2 regions of the Rahnella sp. PD4 genome follow, and region 1 is predicted to be linked to the other one. Evidence: predicted binding sites of a transcription regulator. Region 1 holds the regulator's gene; the other holds the start of a gene.
The links. The regulator PurR, encoded in region 1, represses purine synthesis genes. The targets are predictions, from matches to a motif close to CANGCAAACGTTTGCNTG.

Region 1 (5,768 bases):
CCGCAACCGATATCCAGCAGGCGCTGTCCCGGTTTTAATTGCAGCTTGTCGCAGATCATTTTGAGTTTTGCTTCCTGCGCTTCTTCAAGCGTAGTGGCTTCTTTCCAGTAGCCGCAGGAATATTGCATGTAGGGGTCGAGCATCAGCGTAAATAAATCGTTGCCCAGATCATAATGCTCTTTGCCGACAATCCACGCCCGTTTGCGCGATTGCAAATTAGTCAGGCGTGCTGCGGCGACACGTAAAGTATCTTTGAAATGGTGGGGCAGTTTATTTTCCAAACCGGCACGGATAACACGCTGGAAAAAGATATCCAGACGGTCGCATTCCCACCAACCGTCCATGTAACTTTCACCGAGGCCCAGAGAACCTTCCTGTAAAACACGCTTAAAGAAGTCAGTGTTTTTTACTTTAAGGTCGAAAGGACGATTACCGTTTACCTGAATATCTGCCATCGCCAGCATCTCACTGGCGATCCGATACCATTGATTGTCCTGAATGCTTTGGTCTTCTATACACGATGAACTCATAGCTTCTCCATCACTTTCTCTTCTGACTTATTAACCTGCCGGGAAAAGCAAAGGCTATTTTTGCAGGTCTTTATGAGAACAGACGACTAGCGTCTCGCCCGATATTCGACACCAACAGAGGAAATTAAGAAGAACGCCTGCGCGCCGGAAGACGGGCAGGAAAATCATCCGTGAAAAGTATTCAAAAAATAAGTGTGACACCGTCCGCGCGTCTGGCTTAAGTATGTAATAAAAGTTTTGTAAAAATGCTATTTTATTTGGTTTTGTTGAGTATAGGCTCGCTGGCAGGCATTCTCAATAGTAAATCGTAATCAATGAAAATGCCCGCTAAGTGACTGTTACATTAGGGTATTATCACTGTTGATTTGCGTGCAGAGTCTGAGTTTCCTGCTCCGGTGGCTGCTCATCGTCTCGTACATTTTTATGCTGTAAAGAGAGCCAGCGGCCCAAAACTACCAACAATAGTGTAGACAGCATGATCGTGACTGTCGCCATGAGCGGGTGCACAATAAATGCGGAAACCAGCATGCTGGCAAGGAAGCAAAGCCCAAGCTGCAAGGTATTCTGCAACGCTGCCGCCTTACCTGTATTAGCAGGAAATGGCATTAATGCATTTGCGACAACAATTGGATAGGTTGCACCATTCACCAAAGCCATCAGACAGAAAGGGATCAGCAAACTTGTCAGCCCGGCATCTGTGAACATAGCCACACAGAACAAGGCCACCATACTGATGCCGTAACCAGTCAGTAACCATGGCAGAATTTTATTGCCGTCCAGCCTGTTGATCAGAACACGGCAACCAAAACCACCGAGCAGGAAAGCGATAGTCTGTGGAACATAGCTCAGCCCGATGGCACCGGGTGAATAGCCCATATCGCTCAGGATAAACGGTGAGCCCGTCAGCCACGCAAAGAAACCCGCTGAACAGGCGGCATAAATCATGACATTCCCGCTGTAAACAGGCGATTTCAATAAAGTCGTAAAGCCGGTTTTATCTGCCTTTGCGTCTTTTGCCGGTTTGTTTTCATGCAGAGTCAGCGTCGTCAGCACTAAAGCGATGGCAACGACGGTCAGCAGGGCAAAAATAGCTTCCCAGTCAAAATGATTGAGCACCCAGGCACCCAGCAACGGTGCAAGAGCCGGAGAAAGCGCCACTAACGGCATAATGCTGGCAAAAGTTTTTTTTGCCACATCGGCAGAAAAACGGTCAACAACGATAGCCTGCCAGGTGACTGCGGCAGCACACACGCCTATGGCCTGTAAGAAACGCAGGGCCAGAAGAGCGCGTACATTCTCAACCCAGATAACACCCAGACAGCCGAACGCAAAAAGTATCAGACCAAGAAGCAATACCGGTTTACGGCCGATTCTGTCCGACAGTGGCCCCCACAGCAACTGACCAACAGCAAATCCACCGAGAAAAATGCTCAGACTTGCGCTGATCATCCCGGGGCTGGTCATCAGACTGGTTTGCATGGCACTGAATGCAGGCAGATACATATCGGTGGCTAAAAAGCCCAGCATGCTCAGACCCGCAAGATAGAGCATAAATCCAAAGGAGGGTTTCATTATTGTCTCGTTAATTTATTTATTGCAGATGATGTGACGCAGATTTCATACCGGGGGCGGAGTTTAACGCTTTGATAACAGGCTTGTGAAACGTTAATATTTGCACTCTGCTATCAAAAAAATTGAAGGCTGGATTATGTGGTCAGAATACGCTCTCGAAGTGGTTGATGCTGTCGCAAGAACCGGCAGTTTTAGTGCAGCTGCGCAGGACTTACACCGTGTGCCTTCTGCCATCAGTTACACCGTCCGCCAGCTTGAACAATGGCTGGCCGTGCCGTTGTTTGAACGTCGACATCGTGACGTAGTGCTGACGCCAGCGGGAAAGGTTTTTGTCGATGAAGCACGGGTTATGACAAAAAAAATGATAGCCACCCGCCGGCAGTGTCAACAGGTGGCGAACGGCTGGCGCGGCGAATTACGTGTGGCGGTCGACCGGATTGTCAAACCCGCACGGACACGGCGTCTGGTGCTCGATTTTTATCGCCATTTTGCGGATACCGAACTCATTATTCACTCGGAAGTGTTTAACGGTGTCTGGGATGCGTTGGTCGACGGGCGTGCAGACGTGGCGATCGGCGCTACGCGCGCGATACCGGTTGGCGGGCGCTTCAGTTTTCGTGATATGGGATTTATGGACTGGCATTGTGTCGTCAGCCCGCAACATCCGCTGGCGCAGCTATCCGGTGCGCTGAACGATGATCAACTGCGACCTTATCCGGCATTGTGCCTGGAAGATACTTCCCGGACATTGCCTAAGCGTGATACCTGGACGCTCGATAACCAGCGGCGTCTGGTCGTGCCGGACTGGACCTGTGCGCTGGAATGCCTGACTGAGGGTTTATGCGTGGGTATGATGCCGGTTCACCGGGTCATGCCGTGGATTGAACAGGGAAAATTACAGGTGCTGGCACTGGAGAATATATTCCCTGACAGCCCGTGCTGCCTGACGTGGGATCAAAGCAATCCTTCACCTTCACTGAGCTGGCTGTTGGAATACATGGGCGATACAGACACCATGAATCAGGAATGGCTGCGCGATTAGAACAAACGCCTGCACAGGCAGGCGTTTGTTATTTGTTAACGACGGTAATCGCGGTACGGGCCGTCGGCGACTGAACGGCGCTCGACCAGTTTCGGATGCACTTCGATGGTCTGGGACTCTTCACGCTTACTGACAATTCTGTCCAGTAACATCGTAAAGGCCATTTCACCCAGACGTTCTTTCGGCTGATGCACGGTTGTCAGCGCCGGGGAGAAGTAACGGGCGTTACGCACATTGTCGTACCCGATCACGGAAATATCCTGAGGAACGCGAAGGCCGAGTTCGTCTGCGGCACAAATTGCACCCATTGCCATCACATCGCCGCCGCAAAATACGGCAGTCGGACGATGCTTCTGCATCAGAATCTTATGCATTGCCTGGTAGCCAGACTCTGGTTCGAAATCACCCTGAACTACCCATTCGTCACGAAGAGGAATATTGGCTTCAGTCAGTGCTTTCACAAAACCCTGGAAGCGGCCGCCGCCGGTATTACGCGCCAGTTGCCCGGGGATCACGCCAATATCACGATGACCGCGTTCAATCAGATAACGACCGGCCATGTAACCACCTTCGAAAGCGTTATCGATAATGCTGTCGGTAAAGTTCTTGCGTGCTTCACCCCAGTCCATGACCACCATGGGAATCGAGCGGTACTCTTCGAGCATATTGAGCAATTCATCAGGGTATTCCGCGCACATCACCAGCAAGCCGTCGACGCGTTTTTGCGCCAGCATTTGCAGGTAGGCCTGTTGTTTCTCCAGGTTATTATGCGAGTTACACAAAATCAGCGTATAGCCTTTGGAGAAGCAGCTGTTTTCCACGGCTTCAATCACTTCGGCAAAATAGGGCGCTTCGCTTGAGGTGGCCAGCAGGCCGATGGTTTTAGTGTTATTGACCTTCAGACTGCGGGCTACAGCACTCGGAGAGTAATGTAACTCTTTGATTGCAAGGAGAACCGCTTCTTTGGTTTCTTCGGCGACGAAACGTGTTTTATTGATGACGTGCGACACGGTTGTAGTGGAAACGCCAGCGCGCTTTGCGACATCTTTAATCGTTGCCATGTAAACAATGACTCCTGAACTCACGTGCTTCAGCACGTTAGCATTATGTTAATCGTTTGCCTGCGAGGATTTAACTGCTGGCTTCTCAAAGGGCAGTGAAATCATTGGGTGGATTCTTCAGAATGAGGCGCGAAATGCTCTCGGGTGAAATCGACCGGCACACAGACGTGTTAACCGACAATTTTCTCTTATAATGCAGGAAAGTGGAAGCAAAATTCTCAGGAACGCATTGTCATTCAACACAAGATTTTAAAGGTTAATTATGAGAAAATGCGTTGGCACACAATGAGTGTGGTATTAAGAAATGCCACAATTTGATCCGAAAGGGGGTTTGATGGACAGCAACCTGAAATTATCGTTGATCACCACGGTATGCGCTTTGCTTATGATTATCGCTTTCAGCTTCACTGCAATAATGAACTGATTCAATAAGTGATCCGCCATAAAAAAGGGCGACGCCTGTCACAGGCGTCGCCCTTTTCAATGTTACGCAGTGACCGTTACCGCCGATGTTCTTCCCTGCAGAAACGCTTCGTTAAATGCTATTCAATGGCTGATTAGCGAACCTTCAGACTTAACGAATTGTTTATTATCGGATCGTTTTAGGGGTCATTACCCGACGTGCGCCTACATAGTGGTCTTGCCAGTAATCATCGCCAAGAGAAGTAATTTTAATGTCTTCGCCCGTTCTTGGAGACTGAATAAACTTGCCGTTGCCAACGTAAACCCCAACATGGTCTGCCGCGCCGCGGTTATTGATTCTGAAGAACACCAGATCACCGCTTTCAAGTTCGCCGCGTTTGACCGGAGCGGCATCGCGCAGGTGATACATTTCATTCGCTGTACGTGGCATTTTTATACGGATCAAATCTTTGTAAGCATAATAAACTAAGCCGCTGCAATCAAAACCGGTATTCGGCGAGGTTCCGCCCCAGCGATACGGTTTTCCTACCTGGTGCATCAGTTTGGTCATGGCCGTTTGCTGAGCATGCTGATAGCGTTTTTTATGTGTTGCACTTAGCGTAATCGGTTTGCTGTCTTCTTCGAATTTCTTACCTTTACGGTGCCGGCCATAGGCTTCTTTTTTACCGGCCTTTTCCGTGCTGTTTTTCGCGAGGGCACGGGTTTTGCTATGTCTCTCTGTTTTGCTCTCGGCCCGCGTGGTCTTGAGTGTCTTTTCTTTTTTACTTTCGGCCCGCGTTTTGGCGCTTCTCTCCGTCGTGGTCTTTCGTTTAACCAGTTCGGTGCTTTTCACTTTCTTCTTCGAATTCTTATCCTGAGTTTTTTGTTCTGTGACGGGCGCGGTTTTCGTTTTTTTACTGTTTTTCGCAGCAACCGTTTTTCGCTTTCGTCGTTCTTCCGGCGCAGCCTGATTAACATGACTTTTACGCTGATCGGCAGAGACACGAGTCTGTGGCGACGCATGTGCCATATTTAAAAACAGCTGGGTAAAGAGCAGCACAAAAAGCGTGAACAGTAAGCGCATAGCTTCGTTACCATGAGTGGTAGGTTAAACATCAGGGATGTCAGAGTATTGCCTAAAAGAACCCGACAAAAAAGCAC
Region 2 (5,768 bases), on a different contig from region 1:
ATTTCATCCCATGGTTGCACATCGCATTTGAAGGCCAGACCTGCCCGAAAGCGGCACTGCGCACCGATATTCTGGGTTTGATGCTCGAAGATTGCGGTGCATTGCTGCCCAGGCCGCTGAGCGGACATGACCGCCAGCTGATGCTTATCTGTCTTCAATACTGTCTGTGGCAAAACAACGGCCCGACCGGCTTGCGTTTTACCGAACAACAGCGGCGCTGGTTGCGTGAAAAACCGGAATATCCTGCCGCCCGCGAACTGTTTAGCCAGTTGCAGGCACTCAGCAAAGGCCGTCTGGATGACTGCGAATGTGAGTTTTTCACGCTGATGTTACGGATGCTGAAAATCCACAGTTATCAGAGTTCCGGCTCAACGGAAGATCAGCGCCTGTTATTAGAAATTGAAAATATGGTGGCGCGTTTTCAGGATATTGCCGGCATGAAATTCAGCAGTTACGAAGGACTGGTCGGTCAGCTTTTCGCTCATCTGGGCCCGGCAATTGAACGCTGTCATTTCGGCATCGGCATCGATAACCTGATGCAGGAAGAAGTGAACCGGATGTATCCGCGTCTGGTGCGTACCACCCGCGAGGCGTTACAGGGGTTTGAGCACGAATACCTGATTACGCTTTCAGAAGATGAAGTCGGGCTGGTGGCCATCACCTTTGGTGCATGGCTGATGCAGGGTAACGCCTTGCAGGAGAAACAAATTTTGCTGCTGACCCACGATAATCCGCAGCTGGAAGAAGCCGTCGAGCAGCAAATCCGCGAGGCGACGCTGCTGCCGCTGAACATCAAATATCAGACGCTGGCGGATTTCTATAAATTCGGCGCACCGAGTGGCGTAGCGATGATTGTCACCCCCTACGCCACCCGCAGCACTGACGCCGATCCGCTGGTGATCCACACGCAGTTACCGCTGGCAAAAGAGCAGCGGAAACGTATCCGCTCGCTGCTCGAAGCTCCCTAACGGGCTGATGTCGCAACCGTTGACGGCGTCACAGCCGGACGCAGGAAAATAGCCGGCACTGCCAGCAACGCCATCACCCAGAATAATCCGGCATGCAGATGTTCGAACAGGAAACCGGATAACATGGTCATCACTGCCACGCCGCCCCCCATTGCCAGTGCGGAATACACCGATTGCAGACGGATCACCTGATCACCTGGCCGTGCAGCAATAAACCGCATGCCCGCCAGATGGCAGACCGTAAACGTGCCACAGTGTAAAATCTGCATCACAATCAGCCACGGCAAAGCGGTAAACGCCCCCATCATTGTCCAGCGCAACACGCCGCATACGGCCGAAAGCAGCAGAAGATCCCGTGCCGACCAGCGGCTGAACAGCTGTTTACTGAAGGTGAATACCAGCACTTCCGCCACCACACCCAGCGACCATAAATAGCCGATAGTTGTGGAAGAATAGCCCACGTCCTGCCAGTAAATGGCACTGAAACCGTAATACGCTGCGTGAGCCCCCTGTAACAGCGTCACACATAACAGAAAACGCCAGACCGGTTTTTCGCTCAGCAACGCTTTCCACGAAATACCCGGCGCCCCGCTTGCACGCGGCTCTCCCGCCGGCTTCACGCTCGGGCGCAATAACATGCCGAGCAGCATCGCCGCCACGCCTGCGGTCAGCGTATAGAGAATCGCGTTATGGCCATACACCTCGACCAGTTTGCCTGTGACCGCCGAACCAATCACAAAGGCAATGGAACCCCAGACGCGCACCTTGCCATAATCCATATTGATCTGCCGTTGTAGCGTACCTGCCAGCGCATCGGTCAGCGGCACCAGCGGACCGAAGAACAGACTGAATCCGGCGATGTTAATCATCAGCCATGCCCAGCCGTTGCCAAACCAGAAACCGACGGCAAACGCCAGCGTAAGCAGCGCCAGAATACGCAGACCGGTAATAAGGTAAGAAGGGTCTTTGATGGAGGGAGAAATGATGAGCGTGCCGAGAAAGCGGGCGACCAGACCGGCACCGAGCAGCAGGCCGATGCTTTCGGAGGAGATCCCCTCGCCTTTGAGCCACAAGCCCCAGAAGGGAAGAAAAATACCGTAACTGAAAAAGTAGGTGAAATAACTGAGTGCAAGCCAGCGCGTGGAACGCAATTCCATAAATCCTCCGGTGTGAGGCCAATACTTTGACAAAGCTCACAATCGCTAGCAATCCGCAGACGCTTTCTGACTTCAGGAATGTCTGCCAGCTCACAAATTCTGATACATGCCCATAAAAAAACCCGCCGGAGCGGGTTTTCGCAGCTTAACGGCTTCGCAAATATTACGCGTAAACCGGGAAGCGTGCACAGATGTCGAGCACTTTCTGTTTAACGCGTTCGATGGTTGCTTCATCGTTCACGTTGTCCAGCACGTCACAGATCCAGCCAGCCAGTTCACGCGCTTCGGCTTCTTTGAAACCGCGACGGGTGACGGCTGGTGTACCGATACGCACACCGGAAGTCACAAACGGGCTCTTCGGATCGTTAGGCACGCTGTTTTTGTTCACAGTGATGTTAGCGCGGCCCAGTGCAGCATCCGCTTCTTTACCGGTCAGGTTTTTATCCACCAGATCCATCAGGAACAGATGGTTGTGTGTGCCGCCGGATACCACTTTGTAGCCGCGTTCCAGCACCACAGCCACCATGGCCTGTGCGTTTTTAGCCACCTGTTGCTGGTAAGCTTTGAACTCAGGCTCCATCGCTTCTTTCAGTGCGACTGCTTTACCGGCAATCACGTGCATCAGCGGGCCGCCCTGGCCACCCGGGAAGACAGCGGAATTGAGTTTTTTATAGAACTCTTCGTCACCGCCTTTCGCCAGAATCAGACCGCCGCGTGGACCGGCCAGCGTTTTGTGCGTGGTGGTGGTCACGATATGTGCGTGAGGAACCGGGTTCGGGTAAACGCCTGCAGCAATCAGACCGGCAACGTGTGCCATATCAACGAAGAAGTAAGCACCAACGCTGTCGGCAATTTCACGCATTTTTGCCCAGTCAACGATACCGGAGAATGCGGAGAAGCCGCCGATGATCATTTTTGGTTTATGCGCTTCGGCCTGACGTTTCACGTCTTCGTAATCGATATCGCCGCTTTCGTCGATGCCATAAGGCACCACGTTATACAGTTTGCCGGAAAGGTTAACCGGTGAACCGTGAGTCAGGTGACCACCATGGCCAAGGTTCATCCCCAGAATAGTGTCGCCCGGTTGCAGCAATGCGGTATACACCGCGAAATTTGCCTGTGAGCCGGAGTGCGGCTGAACGTTGGCGAAATCTGCACCGAACAATTCTTTTGCACGGTCGATGGCCAGTTGTTCTACGATGTCGACGTACTCACAGCCACCATAATAACGTTTGCCCGGATAGCCTTCGGCATATTTGTTGGTCAGTTGCGAACCCTGAGCCTGCATGACACGCGGGCTGGTATAGTTTTCTGACGCAATCAGCTCGATATGTTCTTCCTGACGAACAACTTCTTTTTCCATTGCTGCCCACAGCTCAGCATCATAATCGGCAATGTTCATTTCACGCTTTAACATCCGCATCTCCTGACTCAACAAACTAAAAAAAAGCCCCTTCCGGGTTCTGCGCCACAGTGTAAATGTTTAAGCGGCCTTCGGATAGGGTCAGTTTGAGGTTTTTAGGCAAACGATTGGCTCCAGATACAGCAAGGCTTTGATCTGCGAACCTCTGCCCATAATCAAGAGATATTTATTCACCCGGTCATGCACAAATTTCAGCTTTGTGACCCGGCCCCTGCGGGGGAAAGCCCTTACCCCTTTAGGGGGGTTTACAGCAATAGTCGGTTTATATAACATGCATTTTAAATGCATGTTATATAAAATTCTCACAGAGCCGGAGTTCACCATGCTTGATTCAGCCACTATCGCCACCGTTAAATCCACTATCCCTTTGCTCGCTGTGACTGGCCCGAAACTGACCGCACACTTCTATGACCGCATGTTCACACATAACCCCGAGCTGAAAGACATCTTTAATATGAGCAACCAGCGCAACGGCGATCAGCGTCAGGCGCTGTTCGATGCCATCTGCGCTTACGCCGCCAATATTGAAAACCTGGCGGCGCTGCTGCCTGCCGTGGAGCGCATCGCGCAAAAGCACACCAGTTTTACCATTCAGCCTGAGCAATACAATATTGTCGGGACTCACCTGCTGGCAACGCTGGATGAAATGTTCAGTCCGGGCCAGGAAGTGCTGGATGCGTGGGGCAAAGCCTATGGCGTGCTGGCGGATGTGTTTATCAACCGTGAAGCTGAAATTTATCAGGACAGTGCAGAAAAAACCGGTGGCTGGCACGGTACGCGTGAATTCCGTATTGCCGAAAAACAACCGCAAAGTGAGCTCATTACCTCTTTCGTGCTGGAGCCTGTCGATGGTAAACCGGTGGCGGACTTCAAACCGGGGCAATATCTGGCGGTGTATATTCGTGATGCTTCACTGGAGAATCAGGAAATCCGTCAGTATTCCCTGACACAGGCACCGAATGGCAAAAGCTACCGCATCGCGGTAAAACGCGAAGGGCAAGGTGCGGTGTCCAACTTCCTGCATAATTTCGCGCAACCGGGCGATATTATTCATCTTGCCGCCCCGCACGGTGATTTCTTTATGGACATCAGCGATATCACGCCGGTGGCGCTGATATCCGCCGGTGTCGGTCAGACGCCAATGTTAGGCATGCTCAACACACTGGCACAGCGCGGACACCCTGCCCCGGTTCAGTGGTTGCACGCCGCGGAAAACGGCGCGGTGCATGCGTTTGCCGGTGAAGTGAAAAACGCGCAGGAAAGCCTGCCGCAACTGGAACATCATGTCTGGTATAACCTGCCACAGGCTGATGATTTACCCGGAGAAGATTTCCAGTATCAGGGACTGATGGATCTGAGCAAAGTCAGCGGGTCACTGAGCACCCCGGACATGCATTTCTATCTGTGCGGACCGGTGGGCTTTATGCAGTTCGTCGCCAGACAACTGCTGGCGATGAACATCAGCGAAGCTAACATTCACTACGAATGTTTCGGCCCGCATAAAGTGATTTAATCCCTGCACGAAAAAAAGGCTGACACAGAATGTCAGCCTTTATTATTGCTGCGTCAGCAGGTATTAAGGACGACGGCGACGCATAAAGAATAAAGCAATCAGCAGGATAACCACCAGCCCGGCAATGCCCATTCCCCAGTGCGCCAGTTCCAGCAGCGGCGAAGGTTTGCCGCCTGCACGCAATTCTTTCACCCGCTCCGGCGTAACTTTCGCCTGATCGTTGCCAAACTGCTTCAACAGCTGATTGCTCAGCGTAGCGACCTGCGTATCTGACAGTAAATGCTCAAAGGCCGGCATCGCGACATCTTTGTTTTCCGGCCCGCGCTGCACGCCATGTAAAATCGCCATCACCAGATTGTCGCTGTTCAGATGTCCCAGCGCAGTGTTATTCATCAGCGACGGCAGGCCACCGTCTTTGCTGCCACGCCCGTCGGGCTGATGGCAACTGGCACAATAACCGTCATACACCTGCCAGCCGGTCATTTTTCCGGCGTCAGCCGGACGCGGAACGCCACGCAGCGTATCGACATAATTCGCCGGTGATCCGAACTGATCGGCGGCTTTCGCCTGTCCTTCCTGACTGACCGGCGTGGTTTGTTTCAGCCAGACGGCAATCGCCTGCAAATCGCTGTCGCTCAGATGGCTCAGGCTGTGGTCAATCGCTTCAGCCATCGGCCCTGCCGCCTGCGCCTTGCCCGGTGCGTGAC

Region 2: a site for PurR is predicted at 3,645-3,662, ahead of glyA (serine hydroxymethyltransferase). Genes of this name have one in related genera too.

The regions. Positions count from the first base shown of each region.
Region 1 is NZ_JBLZQF010000001.1:862,847-868,614, reverse strand. Features, by position in the region: gene cfa (cyclopropane fatty acyl phospholipid synthase) at 1-530, opposite strand, end outside; gene punC (purine nucleoside transporter PunC) at 885-2,102, opposite strand; gene punR (DNA-binding transcriptional activator PunR) at 2,239-3,144, shown strand; gene purR (HTH-type transcriptional repressor PurR) at 3,180-4,205, opposite strand; gene ACOZIO_RS03835 (YnhF family membrane protein) at 4,510-4,629, shown strand; gene ACOZIO_RS03830 (C40 family peptidase) at 4,795-5,691, opposite strand.
Region 2 is NZ_JBLZQF010000002.1:799,930-805,697, forward strand. Features, by position in the region: gene csiE (stationary phase inducible protein CsiE) at 1-968, shown strand, start outside; gene ACOZIO_RS08290 (3-phenylpropionate MFS transporter) at 965-2,125, opposite strand; gene glyA (serine hydroxymethyltransferase) at 2,289-3,542, opposite strand; gene hmpA (NO-inducible flavohemoprotein) at 3,871-5,061, shown strand; gene ACOZIO_RS08305 (cytochrome c) at 5,125-5,768, opposite strand, start outside.